One region of the Streptomyces sp. NPDC015032 genome, then DNA from elsewhere that is predicted to be linked to it. Evidence: predicted binding sites of a transcription regulator. Region 1 holds the regulator's gene; the other holds the start of a gene.

Region 1 (7,834 bases):
CTACAAGCGCACGCCGGCGCCCAACCCGGACCGCGTCGTCATCGAGATCACCCTGGACCGGGCGCTCGGCAAGGCGTGAGGAAAACCTGGGCGGACCGGGCGGGCGGGAAACCGCAAAATCCGCTCCGGGCAGCACAACGGCGCCACCGTGTTCAGGTCACGATGGCGCCGTTGTGTGGGGGAGTGACTGAGCGACATGTAACGACGGGGGATCGCTCAGGCACTGCGGGGGGTGGCGGAAATAGTCTCTGGCTCGAACAGCTGGTGGTCCCGCCGGTCGAGGTTGACGAAGATCATGTCGTACCGGATCGCGCAGCGGACGGGCTGCGGTGCTCCCCGCGGCTTGCGGAGGCAACGGTAGGCGCGTACTTCGCCGTCGTCTTCTCGTGCGACAACGACGGGGTCGCCGAACAGAGTGACCATCAGCGAGTCGCCACGACGGGGGAGGGCCGTGACGAGATCGATGAAATGCCAGCCCGATCGGTAGGCCGTGGCCATCTCGCGCCGGAAGGTCCGGTCGTCCGGCGGGATGGTCATGCGTCCGCGCCTGCTGGAGTCGACCAGCCGATGTCACCTGCGCCCGCAGCCGGAGCATCCCAGCCGATGTCACCCGACGTGGCGGCCTGAACGACCCAACCGATGTCGTCCGCCGTGGCAGCCGGGGCGACCCAACCGATATCGCCCTGCGCGGCAACCGGAGCGACCCAACCGATATCACTCGCGGTAGCCGCCTCGCTGTTCCAGCCAATGTCGCCACCGCCCAGCCCAAAGCCCAGGGCCGCGACGAACGAGGCGGCAAGCGCCGAGCGAAGCATTCGCTTGTACATAGTCGGCTTCGTCCTCACTTGTGGATTCTTCTCCCCCGCACTTAAGACGATGTCCCACCTGGGCACGCGAACACCACTGAGTCGATGCATCATGTTCCTGCATGTTCAGGAACCTGGGGGGTGAAGATTTGGCCACAAGGCACACAAAGCCGACACATTCTCACGGGATCACCGAACTATGCGATGAGGGAGGGCATCTTTACGCCAGCGCACTGCGCTCGGGGCGCATAGCCCGCGTAGAGGTGGAACCGGCGCCTTGTCTGATGGACTTCGCCCTGTTGCATCCCGATCCCGACGATCCGGACTGGCTCCGGCCCGTTCCGCCGTCCGTCGCCCTCGCGCAGCATCTGCACCCCCTGGAGCGGGAGATCCAGGAGCGTCGACGGCACTCGGTGGAACTGACCGAATCCTTCGAGCCCTTCATGGACATCAGCGCCCAGGGCCCGCCGACCACCCACGCGATCACCGTGCTGGAGGGCGTCAACCGGATCGACGGCGCCCTCGACCTGGCCACCGCAGACTGCCGCACCGAAGTCCTCACCGTCCAGCCCGGCGGCGGCAGGAACGAGGACAGCCTCAGCAAGTCCCTGGAGCGCGGCCTGTCGGTGGTCCACCGAGGCGTCAGGATCCGCACCCTGTACCAGCACACCGTGCGCCACAGTCCCAGCACCCTGGCGTACGCGGAGCGCATAGCGGACGAGAACGTGGAGATCAGGACGCTCGAAGAGCTCATCGAGCGCCTGATCATCTTCGACCGGACGGTAGCTTTCATCCCCGCCCAGGACGACCGGCAAGTCGCCCTGGAACTCCGCCATCCCGGACTGGTCGAATATCTCGTCAAGGTATTCGAGCAACTCTGGACCAGGGCCGCCCCGCTCCTGGAGGAAGTCAAGTACGACCCGACTCCCCGGGGCATCAGCGGTGTTCAGCGCTCCATCGCCCAACTCCTCATCGAGGGCCACGTCGACGACTCCATCGCCCGCCGCCTCGGCATGAACGTCCGCACGTGCCGGGCACATGTCGCCAAACTCGCCGCCGCCCTGGGCAGCACCAGCCGGGCCCAGCTCGGCTATCTGATCGCCCGGTCGGGGATTCTGGAACAGGACCCGCGCTGAGGAAGCGCGAAGGCAGGCCACCCCGCTCGTGGAACGGCTCCGGCCGGCGCCTGTGTCACCGTCGTACGGCACGGCATCGCCCGCCCGCCCCGAAGCCCGCGAGGGCCGCGGACCGAAAGAGCCCGAGGCCCGTCACCCGGTGCGGAACGGGTGACGGGCCTCGCTCGTCGTGCGGGTGCGAACCCGCTCAGTCCTTCGGCCGCTTCGGCCGCCAGACCACCAACGCGCCGGCCTGCTGCACATCCTGGTACGGCACCAGATCGCGCCGGTACGAGGCGTGCACCTGGGCCTCGCGCTGCTGCATCGCCGCCGCCGCGCCGTCGAGGGCCGACGAGAGCTCGGCGACGCGCTGCTGGAGGGCCGCGACCTGGTTCTCCAGCTCGATGATGCGCTTGATGCCGGCGAGGTTGATGCCCTCGTCCTGCGACAGCTGCTGCACGGTGCGCAGCAGCTCGATGTCGCGGGCCGAGTAGCGTCTGCCGCGCCCGGCCGTGCGGTCCGGAGAGACCAGGCCCAGGCGGTCGTACTGGCGCAGTGTCTGCGGATGGAGGCCCGAGAGCTGGGCCGCGATCGAGATCACGTACACCGGCGATTCATCGGTCAGTTCGTACGGATTGCGTCGTCGGCCGTCCACCTCAAGCTCCCTTCGCTGCCCGGAAGAGCTCCGCCCGCGGGTCACGGCCCGCAGTCGCCTTCCGATAGGCCTCCAGTGCTTCCCTGGCCTCGGTGCCGAGCTCGCCGGGCACCGCCACCTCGACGGTGACCAGCAGGTCGCCCCGGGTGCCGTCCTTGCGTACGGCACCCTTGCCCCGGGCGCGCATCGTACGCCCGTTGGGGGTGCCGGCCGGCAGCTTCAGGGTGACCGGCGGGCCGCCGAGCGTGGGCACCTTCACCTCGCCGCCGAGCGCCGCCTCCGTGAAGTCGACGGGCACGGTGACCGTGAGGTTGTCTCCCTTGCGGCCGAACACGGGGTGGGCGTCGACATGGACCACGACGTACAGATCGCCGGCCGGTCCACCGCGCTCGCCCGGACCGCCCTTGCCGCGCAGCCGGATCCGCTGGCCGTCCGAGACGCCCGCCGGAATCCTGACCTGCATGGTCCGGGAGGACTTCGCCCGTCCGCTGCCCTTGCAGACGTCGCAGGGGTCCTGGGCGATGAGGCCCCGGCCCTTGCAGTCCACGCAGGGATCGGTGAGCGAGAAGCCGCCGCCGGTGCCGCGCGACACCTGGCCGGTGCCGAGACAGGTCGGGCAGACCCTGGGGGTGCCGTTCTTGTCACCGGTGCCGGAACACGCCTTGCAGGGCGCCTGGCTGGACATCCGCAACGGGACCGTGGCCCCGTCGACCGCCTCGGTGAAGCTGAGCGTCACCTCGGACTCGATGTCCTGGCCGCGGCGCGGCTGCACCCGCGTCCCCGTACCGCCCCGGTTGAACAGGCCGCCGAAGACATCGCCCAGACCGCCGCTGCCGCCCCCGCCGAAACCACCGGCTCCGCCGCCCGCACCTCCGCCCTGGGTGCCTCCGAAGAGGTCGCCCAGGTCGAAGTTGAAGTTGCCTCCGGCGCCGCCGGGGCCGGCCCTGAAGCCGCCGTTGCCGAAGAGGGCGCGCGCCTCGTCGTACTCCTTGCGCTTCTTGCTGTCGCCGAGGACGTCATTCGCCTCGGAGATCTCCTTGAAGCGCTCCTCCGCCTTGTCGTCGCCCTTGTTGGCATCCGGGTGGAACTCGCGGGCGAGCTTCCGGTACGCCTTCTTGATCTCGGCGTCGGTGGCGTCCTTGGGGACGCCGAGGACCTTGTAGTAGTCCTTCTCGACGAAGTCCTTCGTGCTCATCGACGTCCCTCCTTCCGGACGATCGGCCATGCGGCCGGCCCGTTGGCCGGTCGCATGGCCGGGCGGCAGGCAGCGAGGTGGTCAGACGGGATGTCAGACCTCCTCGGTGCCACCGCTCTCCTCGTCGGTTGCCTTCTCTTCCTTGGCCGTGGCCGGTGTCGCACCCGGCTGGGGTTCGGCCACTGCCACCCGCGCGGGGCGGATGGTGCGCTCGCCGATCCGATACCCCGGCTGCAGGATCGCCACGCAGGTCGTCTCGGTGACGTCCGGCGCGTACGAGTGCATCAGGGCTTCGTGGATCGTCGGGTCGAAGGGCTCGCCCTCCTTGCCGAACTGCTGCAGGCCCAGCTTGGCGACGACCGTCTCAAGAGACTCGGCCACCGACTTGAACCCGCCCACGAGCTCGCCGTGGTCCCGGGCCCGGCCGACGTCGTCGAGCACGGGCAGGAGCTCGGACAGGAGACCCGCGACGGCGATCTCCTTGACCGTGGCCCGGTCCCGCTCGACGCGGCGGCGGTAGTTCTGGTACTCGGCCTGGAGCCGCTGGAGGTCGCCCGTGCGCTCGTTGAGCGCGGTGCGGACCTGGTCCAGCTGGGCCGTCAGACCGACTGTCTGCGCTGCGTCCCCGGCCGGGGGCGCCTCCTTCTCCGAAGAGGAGGGGGCGTCCTTCGGCTCGGCTCCGTCGGGGGTGTCGCCGGAGGGGACGTCGGGCTTCTCCTCGAAGCCCGGAGTCTCCTCGGTCACACCGCACCGCCCTTCGCGTCCTTCGCGTCGTCCACGATCTCGGCGTCGACGACGTCGTCGTCGGCCTTGGCCTGCTGGGCGCCCGGCTGCGCGTCACCCTGCGGGCCGCCGTCGGCCTGGGCGTTGGCGTACATCGCCTGGCCCAGCTTCTGGGAGACGGCCGCGACCTTCTCGGTGGCGGTACGGATCTCGGCGGTGTCCTCACCCTTGAGCTTCTCCTTCAGCTCGGTGAGCGCGGTCTCCACCTCCGTCTTCACGTCACCGGGGACCTTGTCCTCGTTGTCCTTGAGGAACTTCTCGGTCTGGTAGACGAGCTGCTCGCCCTGGTTGCGGGACTCGGCGGCCTCGCGGCGGCGGTGGTCCTCCTCCGCGTACTGCTCGGCCTCCTCACGCATCCGGTTGACCTCGTCCTTCGGCAGCGAGGAGCCGCCGGTGACGGTCATCTTCTGCTCCTTGCCGGTGCCGAGGTCCTTGGCGGCGACGTGCATGATGCCGTTCGCGTCGATGTCGAAGGCGACCTCGATCTGCGGGACGCCGCGCGGGGCCGGCGGCAGGCCGGTCAGCTCGAACATGCCGAGCTTCTTGTTGTACGCCGCGATCTCGCGCTCGCCCTGGTAGACCTGGATCTGCACGGACGGCTGGTTGTCCTCGGCCGTCGTGAAGATCTCGGAGCGCTTGGTCGGGATCGTGGTGTTGCGCTCGATGAGCTTCGTCATGATCCCTCCCTTGGTCTCGATGCCGAGGGACAGCGGGGTGACGTCGAGCAGCAGGACGTCCTTGACCTCGCCCTTGAGGACACCGGCCTGGAGCGAGGCGCCGATGGCGACGACCTCGTCCGGGTTCACGCTCTTGTTGGCCTCCTGGCCGCCGGTCAGCTCCTTGACGAGCTCGGCGACGGCCGGCATACGGGTGGAGCCACCGACGAGAACGACGTGGTCGATCTCGGAGAGCTGGATTCCCGCGTCCTTGATGACGTTGTGGAACGGGGTCTGGCAGCGGTCCAGGAGGTCCGCGGTCAGCTGCTGGAACTGCGAGCGCGTGAGCTTCTCGTCCAGGTGCAGCGGGCCCTCGGCGGACGCCGTGATGTAGGGCAGGTTGATCGTGGTCTCGGTCGAGGACGAGAGCTCGATCTTCGCCTTCTCCGCGGCCTCACGGAGACGCTGGAGAGCCATCTTGTCCTTGGACAGGTCCACGCCGTGCCCGTTGGCGAACTGCTTCACCAGGTAGTCGACGACGCGCTGGTCCCAGTCGTCACCACCGAGCTGGTTGTCACCGTTGGTGGCCTTCACCTCGACAACGCCGTCGCCGATCTCCAGGAGGGACACGTCGAAGGTGCCGCCGCCGAGGTCGAAGACGAGGATCGTCTGGTCGTCCTTGTCGAGGCCGTACGCCAGGGCGGCGGCCGTCGGCTCGTTGACGATACGCAGGACGTTGAGGCCCGCGATCTCGCCGGCCTCCTTCGTCGCCTGACGCTCGGAGTCGTTGAAGTACGCGGGGACGGTGATGACCGCGTCGGTCACCTTCTCACCCAGGTACGCCTCGGCGTCGCGCTTCAGCTTCTGCAGGATGAAGGCGCTCATCTGCTGCGGGTTGAAGCTCTTGCCGTCCAGGTCGATCTTCCAGTCAGTGCCCATGTGGCGCTTGACGGAGCGGATGGTCCTGTCGACGTTGGTCACCGCCTGGCGCTTGGCGACCTCGCCGACCAGCACCTCGCCGTTCTTCGCGAAGGCGACGACGGACGGCGTGGTCCTGGCGCCCTCTGCGTTGGTGATGACGGTGGGCTCGCCGCCTTCGAGAACGCTGACGACGGAGTTAGTCGTGCCCAGGTCGATGCCGACCGCACGTGCCATTTCAATTCCTCCAGCTTGACTACTTGAGTGCAACTGACTCAAGGATGCATGACCGCCGCCTGGGTGTCAACAGAGTTGAGTCGAGGAGACTCAACTATCGTGCACGCACCTGGCGCGAATCGAAAGATGCACGCACGACACCCACCTACCTCGTGGGCCGCGCAGCGCCCACCCATCATCGCGCCATGGGATCGTTCTGTTACAAAATGCCGCGAGTCACGCAAAACCGGCAGCCGGCCCTTCCGATCCACCCGACCCCAGGCAGGTGCGAACGATGCAGAGGCAGAGGCAGAGGCAGAGACAAAGGCAGGGGCAGGGGCAGGGGCAGGGGCAGGGCCAGGGAGGACCGCAGCGGACGTGGCGGCAGGGGCAGAGACGGGGAGGACCGGGCCAGGGATGGCGGGCGTCTCGGCGGCAGTGGCGGCCGACGCCGCAAGGGGCACGGCAAGGGGCGCGGCCATGGGCATCGCAACGACGGCGGGCGCCGCAGTGGCCGCCGGCCTGGCAACGGGCACGGCAACAGGCATGGCAGTGGGCGCGGCGACGGGAGGGGCCGTCGGCCAAGCGCGTACTGGATCTGGCTCTCGGCTCGGTCCTGCTGGCCGTGGCCACCCCCCTGCTCGCCGCGGGAGCCCTCGCCCTCGCGGCACGACGGCCCCCGGGCGGCGTACTGACCCGGTCACCCCGGATCGGCCTGGGCGGCCACCCCTTCGTGCTGCGCTCGCTGCGCACCCGGCGACTCCGGCTGGATCTGCTCTCCCGGCTGCCGCATGTCGTACGGGGAGACCTCTCCCTCGTCGGGCCGGAACCCCTGACACCGGACGACTACCGGGCCCGGACCGCCGGGGCCGGCCACATCGCCGAAGCCACCGGGACCGCCCGGACCTCCCGGACCGCCGGGGCAGGCGACGACGGGGCCGGTACCGATACCCCCGCGTCCGGCACCGCCCCCGCCGCGAGACACTGGCGGCAGGAACTGAAACCGGGCCTCACCGGCCTGGCACAGGTTCACTCCCGCTCGGGAATGCCGTGGGACGAACCCGCCCTGCTCGACCAGCACTACGCCGAGCACCACTGGGTGGGACTCGACCTGGCCATCCTGATGCGAGCCGTACACACTCCGCTGCGCCGGGCGGTCCGCGGACTCGCCCGGCGCGGCAAGGCGCACCTGAGCGACACAGATCACCGCCGGTGCGGCTACAGAGCGGCGGAATAAGTGGATAGTGTCAGCACAGACTGATTAAGTTACTGCTTAGTAAGCGCCAGTATTCGCTTGTAGACGCTGGAATCCCACCCTCGCAGGCCCGAGGAGCCCCCAAATGCAACTCGCCGCGATCATCGTGTCGCTGGTGCTGACTGTGGTCGGCGTTGCGCTCATCGCCCGAGCCGTCGCGCAGATCTACCGGTTCGTCACGCTCGGACAGCCGGTCCCGGCGGGCAGTCGCACCGACAACCCGAAGCAGCGCACG
Region 2 (7,834 bases), on a different contig from region 1:
GGTAGCGGGCCAGTCCTTCGGCGGTGAGACGGACCAGAGAGGCCCGGCCGTCCGCCGGATCGGGCTCACGTGCCACCAGTCCGAGGTCTTCCAGGGCGCGCAGTTGACGGCTCATCGTCGCCTTGCCGACGCCGAAGTAGGCCGCGAGATCAGTGGCCCGCTGCCGCCCGGCCGACTCCAGCCGTACGAGAAGTCCGTAGGCGGCGGGCTCCAGTTCGGGGTGGACCTCACGCGCCATTTCCCCGGAACTGGCCCGCGCCCGGCGCAGGAAGACGGCCAACTCCCGCTCCAGCACAAGGAATGCGTGGTCCACACCACTTCCTCCGGTCGCGCCGGGTTCACTACCGCTTTCGCTCCCGTGCACGTCAACACCCCTCATGAGCTTTCCCGCCAGTGAAAGTTTCTTCCGCCGCTGGTCATCGCCGCAGCTCGGCCAGTATTTCGCAGGCGTAGACCAACGGCAGCGCCCAGACCCTCTTCCGCGACACGGGTCTACGTGCGTAGCGTCATGCATGGCATGTTCACACCATGGCATGTCCGCAGGGGTGCGCCCCGCACCCCTGGGATCAGCACGTCCCCCCACCAAGTCCTCGGAGGCACTCACATGCCCGTGCTCAGATCCGGATCGGGAACGTCCCGCCGCTCGCGCTTCGCGGCGGCCGGGACCCTGCTCGCAGCCCTCTCCCTCCTCCTCACCCTGCCCGGAGCGGCGAGCGCCGCAGACCCCCACAACACCCCCGACACCGCCGCCGCGGCCAAGAAGCCCGCCCGGGGCACGGCCACGATGGGCATGGGCGTCGCCGCCCACGACGGCCAGGGCGGACTGCCGCGCGACACCCGCGCCGCCCAGACCGAAGGCGTGGACGTCGCCAGCTACCAGGGCAACGTCAACTGGCCGACCCTCTGGAACAGTGGTGTGAAGTGGGCCTACACCAAAGCCACCGAGGGCACCTACTACACGAATCCGTACTTCGCGCAGCAGTACAACGGCTCGTACAACGTCGGCATGATCCGGGGCTCGTACCACTTCGCCACCCCGAACACCACGAGCGGCGCGGTCCAGGCCAACTACTTCGTGGACCACGGGGGCGGCTGGTCCAAGGACGGCAAGACCCTGCCGGGCGCCCTCGACATCGAGTGGAACCCGTACGGCGACCAGTGCTACGGCCTGAGCCAGGCCTCCATGGTCTCCTGGATCCGTGACTTCGTGAACACCTACAAGGCGCGCACCGGCCGCGACGCGGTCATTTACACCGCGACCAGCTGGTGGCAGGCCTGCACCGGGAACAACGCGAGCTTCGGCGCCACCAACCCGCTGTGGGTGGCCCGCTACAACAGCACGGTCGGTGAACTCCCGGCCGGCTGGGGCTACTACACGATGTGGCAGTACACCTCGTCCGGCCCGTACGTCGGCGACCACAGCCACTTCAACGGCGCGCTCGACCGCGTACAGGCGCTCGCCAACGGCTGAGCCGGCCCGCCGCGCCCGCGCGGCCCGTCCCATCGCACAGCCGAGCCCCGGTGACCCACCCAGTCACCGGGGCTCCTCTCCGTGCACAGCCATGACCAGGCATTTCCCCGCCGAGCCGACACCGGAGACCTCTATACATCCGGTGTATACCCCACGTGTATAGTCCTGCTCTGCCACACACCGTGTGCCCTGTTCAGCTACGGAGGAGTGACCCGCCTTGTCCATGAAGACGAAGTCGATCGGTACGGGGTTGGCCGCCGCCCTTGTGACGGCACTCACCCTGACGCTGAGCGGCTGCTCCATGCAGACCACCGCGCCGGCGTCGGCGCGCGGTGACGCGGGCTCCGACGCCAAGGGCTCCTTCGGCCCGGTGGACTGCCGCAAGGCGAAGTGCATAGCGCTGACCTTCGACGCGGGACCGGGCGAGGACACCCCGCACCTGCTGGACATCCTCAAGGAGAAGAAGGTGCACGCGACCTTCTTCCTGCTGGGCAAGAACCACGTCAAGAAGCACCCCGACACCGTGCGCAGGCTCGCCGCCGAGGGGCACGAGGTGGCCAACCACACCTGGTCCCACGAGATCCTGACGGACAAGAAGCCCGCCGAGATACGGTCCGAGCTGGAGAAGACGCAGGACGCGATAGCGGAGATCACCGGCAAGAAGCCGCGCCTGATGCGCCCGCCGCAGGGCCGCACCGACGACACCGTCTCGGACATCAGCAAGGACCTGGGACTCTCCCAGATCCTGTGGAGCGCCACCGCCAAGGACTACTCCACGACCGACTCGGCACTGATCAAGAAGCGCATCCTGGACCAGGCGAGCCAGGACGGCGTCATCCTGTTGCACGACATCTACAAGGGGACGGTGCCCGCCGTACCCGGCATCATCGACGCGCTGAAGAAGCAGGGCTACACCTTCGTCACCGTCCCGCAGTTGATGGCTCCCGCCGAGCCGGTCCCGGGGACCATCTACCGCCCCTGATCCGGGGCCCGCACCGTACGCGCCGCCCCGGATCCGCACTCCGGGTCCCTGCGGACGGAAGGCGGGGGCACCCCGCGCGCAGGAATCAGCGGAAGCGGATACACGAATGCGCCCGGCACGCAGGGGACAGCGGAAGCGGATACACGAATGCGCCCGGCACGCAGGGGACAGCGGATACATGAGTGCGCCGCGCGCCCCACCACGGAACGGCCCGCCCACCCGTCGCCGGGAAGGCGGGCCGTCCGTACCGGTCGCGCACGCGGTGCCACGCCCGTCACGCCATGGCACCTACGCCGCGGCCGGGATCCTCTCCCCGGGCCTGACCGCGGAGGCCGGCGCGAGGGCGATCTCCAGCACCTGGCGCACATCCGTCACCGGGTGGACCTCCAGGGTGTCCAGGACCTCGGCCGGGACATCGTCCAGGTCCGCCTCGTTCCGCTTCGGGATCACCACGGTGGTGATCCCGGCCCGGTGCGCGGCCAGCAGCTTCTGCTTCAGGCCGCCGATCGGCAGCACCCGTCCGGTCAGCGAGACCTCACCGGTCATCGCCACATCCGTACGGACCAGCCGTCCCGAGAGCAGCGAGGCCAGCGCCGTCGTCATCGTGATGCCGGCGCTCGGGCCGTCCTTCGGGACCGCACCCGCCGGGAAGTGGATGTGCGCCCCCCGGTCCTTCAGATCCGCGACCGGCAGTTCCAGCTCCGCGCCGTGCGACCGCAGGAAGCTCAGCGCGATCTGCGCGGACTCCTTCATGACGTCGCCGAGCTGACCGGTGAGGGTCAGTCCGGACGCCCCGGTCTCCGGGTCGGCCAGCGACGCCTCGACGAACAGCACGTCGCCCCCGGCGCCGGTCACCGCGAGTCCGGTGGCCACGCCCGGCACCGCGGTGCGGCGCTCGGCCGGGTCCTGGGCGGACTCGGGGACGTGGTGCGGGCGTCCGATCAGACCGCGCAGGTCCGCCTCGGTGACCGTGAACGGAAGCTCCCTCTCGCCCAGTTCGTGCTGGGCGGCGACCTTCCGGAGCAGCCGGGCGACGGCCCGTTCCAGGTTCCGTACGCCCGCTTCACGGGTGTACTCCCCGGCCAGTTTGCGCAGCGCGGACTCGTCGAGCGCCACCTCGTCCTGCTCCAGCCCGGCCCGCTCCAGCTGACGCGGAAGCAGGTGGTCACGTGCGATGACGACCTTCTCGTCCTCGGTGTAGCCGTCGAGCCTGACCAGCTCCATCCGGTCGAGCAGGGCCTCCGGAATGGCTTCGAGGACGTTGGCCGTCGCGAGGAAGACGACGTCGCTGAGGTCGAGTTCGACCTCCAGGTAGTGGTCGCGGAAGGTGTGGTTCTGGGCCGGGTCGAGGACTTCGAGCAGGGCGGCCGCCGGGTCGCCCCGGAAGTCGGAGCCGACCTTGTCGATCTCGTCGAGCAGGACGACCGGGTTCATCGAACCGGCCTCCTTGATGGCCCGGACAATGCGTCCCGGCAGTGCGCCGACGTACGTACGCCGATGGCCGCGGATCTCCGCCTCGTCCCGCACACCGCCGAGGGCGACGCGGACGAACTTACGGCCCATGGCGTGCGCGACGGATTCACCGAGCGAGGTCTTGCCGACGCCCGGAGGGCCCACCAGCGCCAGCACGGCACCGCCGCGCCGTCCGCCGACGACGCCGAGACCGCGGTCGGCACGCCGCTTGCGGACCGCCAGGTACTCGGTGATCCGCTCCTTCACGTCCTGCAGGCCGGAGTGCTCGGCGTCGAGGATCTCCTGGGCGCCCCGGATGTCGTACGCGTCCTCGGTCCGTTCCGTCCACGGCAGTTCGAGGACGGTGTCGAGCCAGGTCCTGATCCAGGAGCCCTCCGGGCTCTGGTCGGAGGAACGCTCCAGCTTGTCGACCTCCTTGAGCGCCGCCTCGCGGACGTGCCCGGGAAGATCGGCGGCCTCGACGCGCGCCCGGTAGTCGTCGGACTCGTCCGCGCCGGAACCAGGACCGCCGTTGAGCTCGGAGAGTTCCTTGCGTACGGCGTCGAGCTGGCGCCGCAGCAGGAATTCGCGCTGCTGCTTGTCGACACCCTCCTGGACGTCCTTGGCGATGGACTCGGCGACGTCTTGCTCGGCGAGGTGCTCGCCGAGCCACTGAATGGCGAGCTTCAGCCGGGCGACCGCGTCGGCGGTCTCCAGGAGCTGCACCTTCTGGGCCGTGGTGAGGAAGGGCGAGTAGCCGGAGTTGTCGGCGAGCGCGGAGATGTCCTCGATCTGCTGGACCCGGTCCACGACCTGCCAGGCGCCGCGCTTCTTCAGCCAGCTGGTGGCGAGTGCCTTGTACTCCTTGACCAGCTCGGCGGCGGCTCCGGGAAGCGGGTCGGGGACGGCCTCGTCGACCCGTGTCCCCTCCACCCAGAGCGCCCTGCCGGGCCCGCTGGTCCCGGCCCCGATCCGCACCCGGCCACGGCCGCGGATGAGCGCGCCCGGATCCCCGTCCGAAAGCCGTCCGACCTGCTCGACGGTGCCGATGACACCGGTGCCGGCGTACGTCCCGTCGACCCGTGGCACCAGAAGCACCTCGGGCTTGCCGCCGCCCTCGCGGGCCGCGGCCTGTGCGGCCTCCACGGCGGCTCGTACGTCGGTGTCGGACAGGTCCAGAGGCACCACCATCCCGGGCAGCACGACCTCGTCGTCGAGCGGCAGCACGGGCAGGGCGAGCGGAGTGACCGCATTGGACTCGGTTGCCATGATCTCCCCTTCGGCAGTCAAGTTGAGCTATGCAGACTCAATGCTTGTGAGCCGATCATTGTTCCCCGGGGATGTTCGCCGTGAGCGATCGCCTGAGCCATTCGCGTGCCGGGCAGCCCCGCCGGACCCCGCACGCTGACAGAACCCCGCACACGCCCCCTTTGATTCCGAACCGTCCGAGCCGCTCCGGCCGGCGGAAATCCATCGGCAACCGGCCGGAACAAAGGGCAGAGTGCCGGTATGCATGCGGCTGCGAGTGCGGCTGCGAACGACGACAGAGGGCTACGACCGGACGGAACGATCCGGCGGGAGGGCTCGCTGAGCCGGGTGCCGGCGGCGTTCGCCCCCGTGGTGGAGGCGGCCCGCGCCTGCATCGCCGAGTCGTTCGGCCACGCGCAGCTGCACAGTGCGTACATCTACGGCAGCATTCCGCGCGGCACGGCTGTTCCCGGTGTCTCCGACCTGGACCTGCTGCTCGCCCTGCACGCCGAGCCCACCGTGGCCGACCGGGCGGCGGCCCGGACCATCGAGGCCGAGCTGGACAGCTCGCGGTCCACGGCGAGAAGGCCCCACGCCCCTGACCCCCGCTCCCCCGGCCGCACCGGCGCGGCGCAGCAGCGGCCGGCAGGCCACGCCCAGCAGCAGCGCCAGCGGGTGGCCCCAGTCGGCGAGGGGGTCGCCGAGGGCGAGCAGGTCATGCAGCAGCATCGCGCCGACCGCACCGAGCATCACCCCCCGCGGCCATGGCGTGAGCAGCCCGGCGAGCGCGCCCACGCTCGCCATCAGCCCGAAGCTGATGCCGTAGTCGAGCCGGTGCAGTGAGGACTCCGGCAGACGGCCGGCCATCACGGACACCCCGACCGGGATCTCCGTGGCGAGCGTCGCCACGACGTGGCCGAGCAGGAACACCCCGGCGGTGCGCCATCCCCCGACGCGGCGTTCCAGCGCGGTCAGTACAAGAGCGAAGCCGAGGACGTACGGGGAACCGAGCCCGCCGACGACCCACAGGGCACTGGCGATCAGGACCAGCAGCGGGGCCTCGCCGAGATGCGCGACGTCCGTGCTCGATGCGCGCAGCACGGCGGAGACGGTGTCCGGTTCGCCGTAGTGCGTGAAGAGGGACGTGGCGACGAGCACCAGCAGGTACCCGAAGGTGAACGGGGTACCGGCCGGCGTCGGCGGCAGCCGCAGGCACCGGCGGGCCCACCGGGCCCTTTTGGCCCCACGAGGTTCCCGGGCGGGCGGAGGGGCGGCCGCTTCCGTACGGCGCCCACGCGGCACGGCGTCGGGCAGCGGGGCCGCGTGCCCGTCGTCGCAAACCACCCCGTCCGTACCCCGGTGCACCGTGCGAGGCTCCTTCCGTACCACCTCCCCGAGCAACGTCCCACACTCCGCGATCGTCCCCCGCAGTGTCCACGGCCTGAGCCGCGTGAGCCACGCAGGAACCGGCCCGGGTCCGTCGCCCGGCAGAGGCCCGGGTCCGTCGCCCGGCAGAGGCCCGGGTCCGTCGCCCGGCAGAGGCCCGGGGTCCGTTGCCGGCCTCCGGACGGCACACCCTCGCCCGGACGCCCCGGACGCCCCGGATGGTTCCGGCAATCCGCTGGCCCCCGGACGCGCGGACCGGCCAGGATGGCAGGGACCGTGGCGGTCACCGACGTCCGCCACCCACGTCCGTCCCGCACGTCCGCCATCGACCGGAGACCCGCACCATGCCCGAGATCCACGGCCCCGACGCCCTCGCCCCCATCACGCTCGACCGCCGGGAGGGTCCGCACGGCGAAGTCGTTCTCCGGGAGCGGGGGGACGACTTCGAGATCATCGCCAACGGATGCTTCCTCATGGACACCTCGGACGGGCGCTCCGAGCGGCTGCTGATCGACGCGGCGCTGGCCGCGCTGCCCGCCGGCCGGACGGCGCCGGCGGTGCTCATCGGAGGGCTCGGGGTCGGGTTCTCGCTCGTGCGGGCCGCCGCCGAGCCGCGGTGGGGGCGGATCGCCGTCGTCGAGCGGGAGCAGGCGATCGTGGACTGGCACCGGACGGGGCCGCTGGCCCGGATCTCCCGTGCGGCGCTCGCCGATCCGCGGACGGAGATCCTGACGACGGATCTCGTCGGGTACCTGCGTACGACTACGGACCGTTACGACGCGCTGTGCCTGGACATCGACAACGGACCGGACTGGACCGTCACCGAGGACAACACGAACCTGTACTCCCCCGCCGGTCTGGCTGATTGCCGTGAGCGGCTGACGCCGGGCGGCGTTCTCGCGGTCTGGTCCGCACAGCCATCCGCGGACTTCGAGCACGCCCTACGGAATGCCGGATTCAGCGGGGTAAGGACGGAAGAGGTACGTGTTGCCCGAGGTGTTCCCGACGTGGTGCATCTCGCACTTCGGACAGCCTGAGTGCTCCCGCCGGACATCCACGGCCTCGGACGCCCGGGGCCAAGCGCCACAAGGCCGACACTCCGCCACCTGTCGCACCCAAGCCGTTACACCCTGCGTAGCCGAGAGCACTCCGCTGCCTTTACGCTGCTGACCGGTGACGGGATCACCCATGAAATCCACTAGCGAAGACCGTGCGTCCGGGGGTATGAACCCCCGTGAGAACGGGCAGGGGCGGGGCGATGGAACAGACACACACCACCCACAACGGTGTCGCGG

What was found. The regulator HspR, encoded in region 1, represses chaperone genes until heat shock. The targets are predictions, from matches to a motif close to TTGAGNNNNNNNNNCTCAA.
Region 2: the regulator HspR is predicted to act here: its motif matches at 5,197-5,215, upstream of lon (endopeptidase La).

The regions. Positions count from the first base shown of each region.
Region 1 covers NZ_JBIBVN010000010.1:227,951-235,784, forward strand. The annotation lists gene ACF08M_RS17500 (pyridoxamine 5'-phosphate oxidase family protein) at 1-79, shown strand, start outside; gene ACF08M_RS17505 ((2Fe-2S)-binding protein) at 217-537, opposite strand; gene ACF08M_RS17510 (hypothetical protein) at 534-827, opposite strand; gene ACF08M_RS17515 (helix-turn-helix transcriptional regulator) at 929-1,942, shown strand; gene ACF08M_RS17520 (heat shock protein transcriptional repressor HspR) at 2,130-2,576, opposite strand; gene dnaJ (molecular chaperone DnaJ) at 2,578-3,771, opposite strand; gene grpE (nucleotide exchange factor GrpE) at 3,865-4,515, opposite strand; gene dnaK (molecular chaperone DnaK) at 4,512-6,365, opposite strand; gene ACF08M_RS17540 (sugar transferase) at 6,937-7,581, shown strand; gene ACF08M_RS17545 ((Fe-S)-binding protein) at 7,685-7,834, shown strand, end outside.
Region 2 covers NZ_JBIBVN010000011.1:116,886-124,719, forward strand. The annotation lists gene ACF08M_RS18180 (MarR family winged helix-turn-helix transcriptional regulator) at 1-379, opposite strand, end outside; gene ACF08M_RS18185 (lysozyme) at 605-1,471, shown strand; gene ACF08M_RS18190 (polysaccharide deacetylase family protein) at 1,695-2,453, shown strand; gene lon (endopeptidase La) at 2,742-5,174, opposite strand; partial or broken gene ACF08M_RS18200 (nucleotidyltransferase) at 5,415-5,717, shown strand; partial or broken gene ACF08M_RS18205 (rhomboid-like protein) at 5,838-6,839, opposite strand; gene ACF08M_RS18210 (spermidine synthase) at 6,884-7,576, shown strand; gene ACF08M_RS18215 (response regulator transcription factor) at 7,798-7,834, shown strand, end outside.